DNA from 2 places in the Aeromicrobium phoceense genome. Region 1 is predicted to be linked to the other one. Evidence: riboswitches for the same ligand, from Rfam matches in the RefSeq annotation. Region 1 holds a riboswitch; the other holds the start of a gene.
The links. A riboswitch is a leader RNA that binds a small molecule or an ion and turns the genes downstream of it on or off. The one in region 1 is predicted to bind thiamine pyrophosphate.

Region 1 (4,376 bases):
GGAGCAGCAGCGGGCCGAGTCCGCCGGCCGCCGAGGTCACCACGACGACGTCCTCGGGCACCAGCTCGGCGAGCTCCAGGATCGCGGTGGCGGTGCGACCCGTCCCGATCGCGGCCACGGCGGTGCCGGCGTCCATCCCGTCGGGGATCGGGTGGGCGCGCCCGGCGTCGACGACCGCCTGCTCCGCGTAGCCACCGCCACCGAAGCCGAGATGTGCCACGACGCGGCGTCCGAGCCACTCCGCGTCGACGTCCGGGCCGATCCGGTCGACCACGCCTGCCGCCTCGCGGCCGGGGACGAGCGGCAGCTCGGGCGCCGGTCCGGCTCCGAACGCCTCCCCGGCACGGATGGAGGTGTCGAGCAGGTGCACGCCGGCTGCCTCGACGGCGATACGGAGCTGGCCTGGTGCCGGTTCCGGATCGGGGAGGGTCTCCAGGCGCAGGACGTCGGCGGGGCCGAACTCGTGGTGTCGTATCGCGTGCATGAGCCCATGAGACAACCTCAACCGGAGTTGAGGTCAAGGGTGCTCGTCGCGCGTGCCGAAGGCGTCCTCCGTGCGTAGGGTCGTGGGCATGACGCCGATCCTGCTGACGTCCGACGATCCCCGCGGCATCCTGCTGTTCGCCCCTGGTGCGGGCGGCGACCCGTCCCGCTACGAGCGGCTGCTCCGCGCCGCCGCCGACGCGGGCTTCATCGTGGCCGCGCCGGCCCATCACCTGACCGAGATCTTCACCGACGACGTGGTGCGTGAGCGCGTGTCCGCGCTTCGGGTGCCGCTGACGGAGATCGGGCGGGATGACCTCCCCGTCGTGGCGGCCGGGCACTCGCTGGGCGGGTGCGCGGCGCTGTGCCTCGCGGGTGCCCAACCGCGGAACCGTCAGGGAGAGGCGTTCGAGGTCCCCACGGAGCCGCGGGTCTCGCGCGTCATCGTGCTCGCGCCGGCGACCGGCTGGTTCGCCGGGCCCGACGCCCTCGACGAGGTCACGGTGCCGGTCACCGCGTTCGTCGGGTCGGAGGACGACGTGACACCCCCGGAGTCGGCCGAGGTGCTGCGCCCGGCTCCGGCCGGACTCGACCTGCGTCGCTACGAGGGCGTCGGCCACTTCGACTTCATGTCGCCGCTGCCGTCGAACAAGGTGCCCACGCCGGGCCTGGACCACGACGCCTTCCAGGACCGCTTCGTCGCGGAGTTCGTCGCAGCACTGGGCTAGCCGTCGCACGACGCAGGCCTGGCGCTAGCCTGTGAGCGCCAAGACACGGGGTGCCCCGCCGGGGCTGAGATCACACCCGTCGAACCTGATCTAGTTCGCACTAGCGAAGGGATGTCGCGATGTCGCGCACGCCTGAAGACCTGCTCACCTCCACCACTGAGGCCCTGGCCCGGGTGCGCGCGGACGCGCCCCTCGTGCAGTGCCTCACCAACAGCGTCGTGGTGAACTTCACCGCCAACGCCCTGCTGTCCGTGGGCGCCGCCCCCGCGATGGTCGACGTGCCCGAGGAGGCCGGACCGTTCGCCACGGTCGCCGGGGGCCTGCTGATCAACCTCGGCACCCCGGCCGGGGAGCAGCGCGAGGCCATGCTCGAGGCGGCCTCGGCGGCTGCGGAGGCTGGCACGCCGTGGGTGCTCGACCCCGTGGCGGTCGGATCCCTTCCGGTCCGCACCCCGTTCGCCCACCGGCTGCGCGACCTGCGGCCGACGGTGATCCGGGGCAACGCCTCGGAGATCATCGCGGTGGCCGGCGCGGGTGCCGGCGGCCGCGGCGTCGACTCCACCGACGACGTCGACGGGGCGCTGGACGTGGCCCGGAAGCTCGCCTCCACCACCGGGGGCGTCGTCGCCGTGTCCGGGCCGGTCGACGCCGTGACCGACGGCGAGCGCGTCGTGCGGATCGCCAACGGGGACGTGCTCCTGACCAAGGTCACGGGTGGTGGCTGTGCGCTCGGAGCGGTGATGGCCGCGTTCGCCGCCGTGACCGAGGACCCGTTCACGGCCACGGTCGCCGCAGTCACCGTGTACACCGTGGCCGCGGAGCTGGCGGCTGAGCGCAGCGCAGGGCCCGGCAGCTTCGCCGCCTCGTTCATCGACGCGCTGGGCTCGGTCGGCGCGGCCGACCTCGCGGCGTGGGCGCGACTGTCATGACGGACCTGTCGGTGTACCTGGTGACCGACAGCGCCCTGGCCGCCTCACGGGGACGCGACGTCGCCGGGACCGTGGCCGAGGCGGTGGCCGGGGGAGTGACGACCGTGCAGGTGCGCGAGAAGGACCTCCCGGCCGCGCGGTTCCTCGAGACCGTGCTGGCCGTGTCGCGGGCGCTGCCCGACGACGTCGCCCTGATCGTCAACGACCGGGTCGACGTGTTCCTGGCCGCGCGTGCCGCGGGTGCCCGGGTGACGGGTGTGCACGTCGGGCAGTCCGACCTCCCGCCCTCGCTCGTGCGTCGGCTGGTGGGGGAGGGCGCGGTGATCGGCGTGAGCGCGGCGACTCCCGCCGAGCTCGCAGCGGCCGCCGCCGACCCCGGTCGCGTCGACTACGTCGGGGTGGGGGTGGTCCGGCAGACCGCCACCAAGACCGACGCGCCACCGCCCCTGGGGGTGGCGGGCTTCGCCGAGCTCGCGCGGTCGACGCAGCTGCCGACCGTCGCGATCGGCGGGATCAGGCTCGCCGACGTGGCTCCGCTGCGGGCCGCCGGTGCGGCGGGAGCCGCCGTGGTCTCCGGCATCTGCGCCGCGGAGGACCCGCGCCGCGCCGCGGCCGAGTTCGCGGCAGCCTGGGGAGGAGCGGCATGAGCGGGGGGAGCAGCGTGCCGCGCGTGCTCGCCATCGCGGGCACCGACCCGACGGGCGGTGCGGGGATCCAGGCCGACCTGAAGAGCATCGCGGCCTCCGGCGGCTACGGCATGGCGGTGGTCACGGCGCTGGTGGCCCAGAACACCCGGGGCGTCCGCTCGGTCCACGTGCCGCCGACCGACTTCCTCGCCGAGCAGCTGGACGCGGTCAGCGAGGACGTGACCGTGGACGCGGTGAAGATCGGGATGCTGGCGGGCCGCGAGGTGATCGAGACGGTCGGGGCGTGGCTTCGCCGGACCCGACCGCCGGTGGTCGTGATCGACCCGGTCATGATCGCCACGAGCGGCGACCGCCTGCTCGACGCGGACGCCGAGCAGGCGCTGCGCGAGCTCCTGCCGCTGGCGCACCTGATCACGCCGAACGTGGCCGAGCTCGCGGTGCTCGCGGGGCGTGCTCCGGCGGCCCGGTGGCCGGACGTCCTGGAGCAGGCGCGGGAGGTCTCGGCGACCCACGACGTCGTCGTCCTGGCGAAGGGTGGGCACGTCGAGGGCGATGCCGTGCCGGACGCGCTCGTCGACGGGGGCGGCACCCGGCTCGGCGGCCGTGAGGTCGTGGAGTTCCCCGGAGCCAGGATCGCTACGACCAACACGCACGGGACGGGCTGCTCGCTGTCCTCGGCCGTGGCAACGCACCGAGCCCGCCTCGGGTCGTGGGAGCCGGCGACAGCCGAGGCGAAGCGGTGGCTGACCGAGAGCATCCGCCACGGAGCGTCCCTCGAGGTGGGCGGGGGCAACGGGCCGATCAGCCACTTCGCCGGGATGTGGAGTCGCGGCGGGACGGCCACCCGGCCCACCGCGGAGGAGGTCCGGGACCAGTGGTGGGACGGCGTGCGGGACGTGCGTGCCGCCATCGCCGAGTCCGCTTTCGTGAGGGGCTTGGCCGACGGCTCACTCTCCAAGGAGGCCTTCGGCGTCTACCTCGCGCAGGACGCGCTGTACCTCCGCGACTACGCCCGCGTGCTCTCCGAGGCCAGCCGGCTCGCGCCCACCCTGGACGAGCAGTCGTTCTGGGCCGCCGGAGCCCACGGTGCGCTGGTCACCGAGCTTCAGCTGCACGCCGACTGGCTCGGCGACATGGAGCCGCCGCCTCCCGGGCCGGCCACCACGGCCTACCTCGATCACCTGCTGGCGACGGCGGCCCGCGGCGACCATAGAGTGCTCGCCGCCGCGGTGCTGCCCTGCTACTGGATCTACGCCGACCTCGGGCGGGACCTGCAGGCCCGTGCGGTCGACGGGCACCCGTACCAGGAGTGGCTGCGCACCTACGGCGACCCGGCGTTCGCCGAGGCGACGGCGCGGGCCATCGACATCACCACCGAGTTGGCGACGTCCGCCGACGACGTGACCCGGGAGGCGATGTGGCACGCCTTCCGGGTCTCCGCGGAGCACGAGCTGGCCTTCTTCGAGGCGCCGCTGCGGATGACCGGTCCGGTTCCCTCATGAGGTGAGCGGCGGCCGCTGCAAGATGCGACGCGTCGCCCCCCGCATCGACGTCAGCGCGGCGAGCATCACGACGGCGCCGATCGCGGG
Region 2 (4,376 bases), on a different contig from region 1:
GGTTGAGTCGCGTGATCAGGCCAGTCATCGCACGACGACCCCCTCATGCAGGACCACGTCGCGGTCGCGCGGCAGGTCCGGATCGTGCGTGGAGACGGCCACCGTGGCACCTGCCTGCGCCGACGCCCCCAGCCAGCCGGCGACGGTCGCCCACGTGCCTCGGTCCTGTCCGACGGTGGGCTCGTCCGCGAGGACCAGCCCCGGCCGGTGCGCGCAGCTGGCCGCGAGCGCCAGCCGGCGCTGCTCTCCGCCCGACAGCCGGTAGGGGTGATCGTCACCACGGCCGACCAGGCCGATGACCTCGAGCACCGCGTCCACGTCGACGGTGCGCCCGAACGCTGCAGGGCTGGCCTCCAGCTCCTCGCGCACCGTCCGCGCGACGAAGCCGAGCTCGGGGTCCTGGGGGCACCAGCCGAGCTCGGCCGGTGCGTCGACCTCCCCCGAGACGGGCTCCAGGAGTCCGCCCAGCGCCAGCAGCGCCGTGGACTTGCCCGCTCCGCTGCGGCCCACGAGCGCTGTCAGGGTGCCGGGTGCCAGCTCGAGCGTCAGCCCGTCGACCGCCCGCGTGCGCTCGGTGCCCCGCAGCGTGCGCGTGACCCGGTCGATCACCAGCGCACGAGCGGTGACGCCGGCCGGGGCGAACGGGTGCACCAGTTCCTCAGGGATCCAGGCCGGCTCGGGCGCCGGGCGCCCCGGCATCCATAGCGCCTCCGGCACGGCAGCGCCACGGAACGACGGCACGGACCCGTCGAAGACCGGTCGCCCCTCCTCGAGCACGACGACCCGGTCGACATGGTCGAGCCAGAGCTCGAAGCGGTGCTCGACCACGAGGAGCGAGCAGTCGCCGACGACGCGCAGGACGGCGTCGCGGACCTCCGCCGCCAGCTCGGCGTCCAGCATGGACGTCGGCTCGTCCAGCAGGAGCAGGTCCGGCTCCGTCGCCAGGGCGCCCGCGAGCGCGAGACGGTGCCGCTCTCCGCCCGACAGCGCACTGGTGAAGCGCTCACGCCCCTGATCCAGGCCCACCGCCTCGAGCGCGGCGTCGACCCGTCGCCAGATCTCCTCGCGCGGCAGACCCAGGTTCTCCGGGCCGAACGCCACGTCGCGCCCGATCCGGTCCGCGACGATCGACGAGGACGGGTTCTGGGTGACCATCCCGATGCGCCCGTGCACCTCGACCGATCCGCTGGCCTCGCCGACCAGCGTCGTGCCGAGTGCGCCGGCGATCGCATGCAGGGCGGTCGACTTGCCACTGCCGCTGGGCCCGACCAGCAGGACGCGCTCACCGGGGTCGATGCGCAGGTCAAGCCGGTCGAGCGCCGGGCGGCGGGCGTGCAGCGGCGTCCAGGAGTAGTCGTGGAACGCGACCGTCACTGCCGGCCGGCAGCGAACGAGTCGAGCGCACCTGCCTGTGCGAGCGCACGCACCAGGAGCCAGCCACCCAACCCGGCGATGATGATGCCGGAGGTGACGAAGAAGCCCAGGTGGAACAGCCGCCACGTCAGGTCCCAGTCCGCGTAGTAGTAGTTCCATTCGTAGAAGGCTGCGAAGACCGCCGACAACGCGCCCGCGAGGACGGCAGTCGGCAGGTCGAACCTCCGGTACAGGAAGATCGCGAACGCGAGCTCGGCCCCGAGCCCTTGGACGAGGCCCGAGATCAGCACCGCGCTGCCCCACTCGGTGCCGCCGAGGACGATCGTGGACACGAGCGCGGCGACGAGCTCGGTGGCGAGCGCCGCACCTGGGCGGCGGACGATCAGGCCGCCGACGACGCCGGCGATGAGCCACATCCCGGCGAGGAGGGCCGCAGCCGGCTTGAATCCCACGGCCGCACCGATGTCGACGAGGGCGTAGAGCTTCCCCCAGCCCCAGAAGACGACGCCGAACGCGACACCGAGCATCGTGATGGTCACCAGGTCGAGCGTGCGATACCTCGTGGTGGAACGGACAGCAGATGTCATCGTGACTCCCTTCGCCGGTGCTAACCGGAGCAGGTTCAAGGGTCTGCGGCTGTTCCGCACTCTCAGCGCCCTCTGCATGGCGCTCCCCTGTCGTGTGCAGCCAGCCTAGCCTCCCGTGGCGGGCGCGGCACCGGGGGCGGCCCCCGAGGCGATTCCGTCCTCTGCCCAGGAGGCCCGAGCCGCGAGCCGGCCCAGCGGTGGGAGCTGCATCAGCAGCACGCAGGCGGTCCAGCCGATCGCGGTGCCCAGGGCGTTGCCGACGAGGTCGTCGACATCGGCGATCCGGCCGGCGCCCACGACGAGCACTCCGGCCAGCTGCACCGCCTCGATGGCCACGCTGACCAGCAAACCCACGGCCGCCGCCCGGCGCACCGTCCGGACTCCGGTGACGAGCGGCAGGAGCATTCCGAGGGGCACGAAGAGCAGGATGTTCAGCAGCATCCCGGCGGGGTCGTCCAGGACGTCGGTGAACGGCGTGAGGTGGACCAGGACGCGCCACGGCCGCGGGTCGTCCGTGGCGACGGGAAACGGCAGGAGCACATGCGCCAGGACGGCGGCGCCGTAGACGCACGCGACCACGCCGACCGCGGCGCGCAGCGGAGTGAGGCGCCCGCGACGGTGCAGCCACCCGAGCGACGCGGCGATCGCGGCGATCGTCGCCGGGATCAGCACGGGGAGCACGGGGATCTCGACGGTGGACACCGGAGGATCCTCTCAACCCCCGGGCACGCCAAGGGCGGGGGCGGGTCCGCAGAGACCCGCCCCCGCTCCCCCGGCGGCACTCAGTCGCGACGCGTGCGGCGACGTTGCAGCATCACGGCTGCACCAGCCACGACCAGGGCGCCGCCGAGGACTGCGACACCGAGCCCCGGACCACCGGCGGCGGCCAGGTAGTCGTCGCTGGCCCAGTCGTCGTCCGAGGCGTCGCCACTGGCGTCGGCGGCGACGATCTCCACCGGGACCTCGGCGATGACGACGCCCCGGCTGAGCACCTTCACCGTGTGGGAGCCGAGCGGCGCGTTCGTCGGGATGCGCACCGAGGCCTCGCCCGAGGTGCTCACCACCCGCGTGCCCATCGCGATCGGTTCGGAGTGCAGCTCGAAGGCCAGCTCCTTGCCGATCCAGTCCGGACCGAACGCGAAGGTGATCGTGTCGCCGGGCGACAGCACGTCGGAGCTGAGCAGCTCGACCTCATCGTCGGCGGGCTCCTCGCCCGGGTCAGTCGTGGGCTCGGTCGTCGGCTCCGCGGTCGGTTCGCTCGTCGGCTCCGAGGTCGGCTCCGAAGTCGGCTCGGTCGTCGGCTCCGAAGTCGGCTCGGTCGTCGGCTCCGAGGTCGGCTCGGTCGTCGGGTTGGTGACGGGGTCGCCCGAGACCGGGATGCTGCCGAGATCCAGCGCGGACGGACCCGCGCAGGTCAGTGCCGCCGGCAGCGTGGTGCTCGTGGTGTGGATCGTCGCCGCAATGGTGAAGTCCTGCGGCATGCCCAGCGCCACCGACTCGGCCGCGTAGGCCGGGACGGTGATCGAGGGCACCGTGCCCGAGGCCGGGATCAGCCACGGGGAGCCGGCCTGCTGCGGGATGTCCGTGCGGGGGGAGCTCAGGTTCGGGATCGCGACCGTCGACGTCTGACCGCCGGTGGTGAGCGTGATGGCGGCATCGGTCGAGCTGCCCTCGGCCGACCGGCCACCCAACAGGAGCACGGTCGACTCGCGCAGCAGCTCCGGCATCGTCAGCGTGATGCTGACCCCGCGCTCCGCGATGGTCTCACCGGGGCGCACTGAGCCGGGAACCGTCGTCTCGGCCAGGACGCCGATGTCGTGGTTGCCCAGGTTGAGTCCGCCAGCGACGACCTCGCACACGTACGTGAAGCTCTTCGAGAGGTCGACCGGCTCAGTCGGCGTGGGCTCGGTCGGCTCCGTGGTGGGCTCGGTCGTCGGGTCGGTCGTCGGCTCCGTGGTCGGCTCCGTGGTCGGCTCCGTGGTGGGCTCCGTGGTGGGCTCGGTCGTCGGGTCGGTCGTCGGCTCGGTCGTCGGCTCGGTCGTCGGCTCCGTCGTCGGCTCCGTCGTCGGCTCCGTGGTGGGCTCGGTCGTCGGCTCGGTCGTCGGCTCGGTGGTGGGCTCCGTCGTCGGCTCGGTCGTCGGCTCGGTGGTCGGCTCGGTGGTCGGCTCCGTCGTCGGCTCCGTCGTCGGTTCCGACGTGGGCTCGGTCACCGCGATCGAACCCAGGGCCAGGTCAGCGGGGCCGGTGCACGAGAGCGTCGACGGGATCGTGGAGTCGTCGGCCTTGTAGATGGTGGCGGTGATGTTGAAGGTCTGGGGCATGCCCACGACCACCGTGTCGGTGGCGTAGTCCGGCACCGTGATGGGCGGCACCATGCCGGTGGCCGGGATGAGCCACGGCTCGTTCGCCACCTGC

Region 2: it holds a riboswitch for thiamine pyrophosphate, as region 1 does, so the genes downstream of both, H1W00_RS04390 (ECF transporter S component) here and thiM (hydroxyethylthiazole kinase) in region 1, are expected to answer to the same signal.

What each region holds. Positions count from the first base shown of each region.
Region 1 is NZ_JACEOG010000002.1:435,508-439,883, forward strand. Features, by position in the region: gene H1W00_RS15450 (alcohol dehydrogenase catalytic domain-containing protein) at 1-484, opposite strand, end outside; gene H1W00_RS15455 (alpha/beta hydrolase family protein) at 573-1,211, shown strand; TPP riboswitch at 1,248-1,340, shown strand; gene thiM (hydroxyethylthiazole kinase) at 1,331-2,140, shown strand; gene thiE (thiamine phosphate synthase) at 2,161-2,787, shown strand; gene H1W00_RS15470 (bifunctional hydroxymethylpyrimidine kinase/phosphomethylpyrimidine kinase) at 2,784-4,289, shown strand; gene H1W00_RS15475 (FtsX-like permease family protein) at 4,284-4,376, opposite strand, start outside.
Region 2 is NZ_JACEOG010000001.1:921,212-925,587, reverse strand. Features, by position in the region: gene H1W00_RS04400 (energy-coupling factor transporter transmembrane component T family protein) at 1-28, opposite strand, end outside; gene H1W00_RS04395 (ATP-binding cassette domain-containing protein) at 25-1,374, opposite strand; gene H1W00_RS04390 (ECF transporter S component) at 1,371-1,961, opposite strand; TPP riboswitch at 1,951-2,060, opposite strand; gene H1W00_RS04385 (VanZ family protein) at 2,067-2,663, opposite strand; gene H1W00_RS04380 (DUF6801 domain-containing protein) at 2,744-4,376, opposite strand, start outside.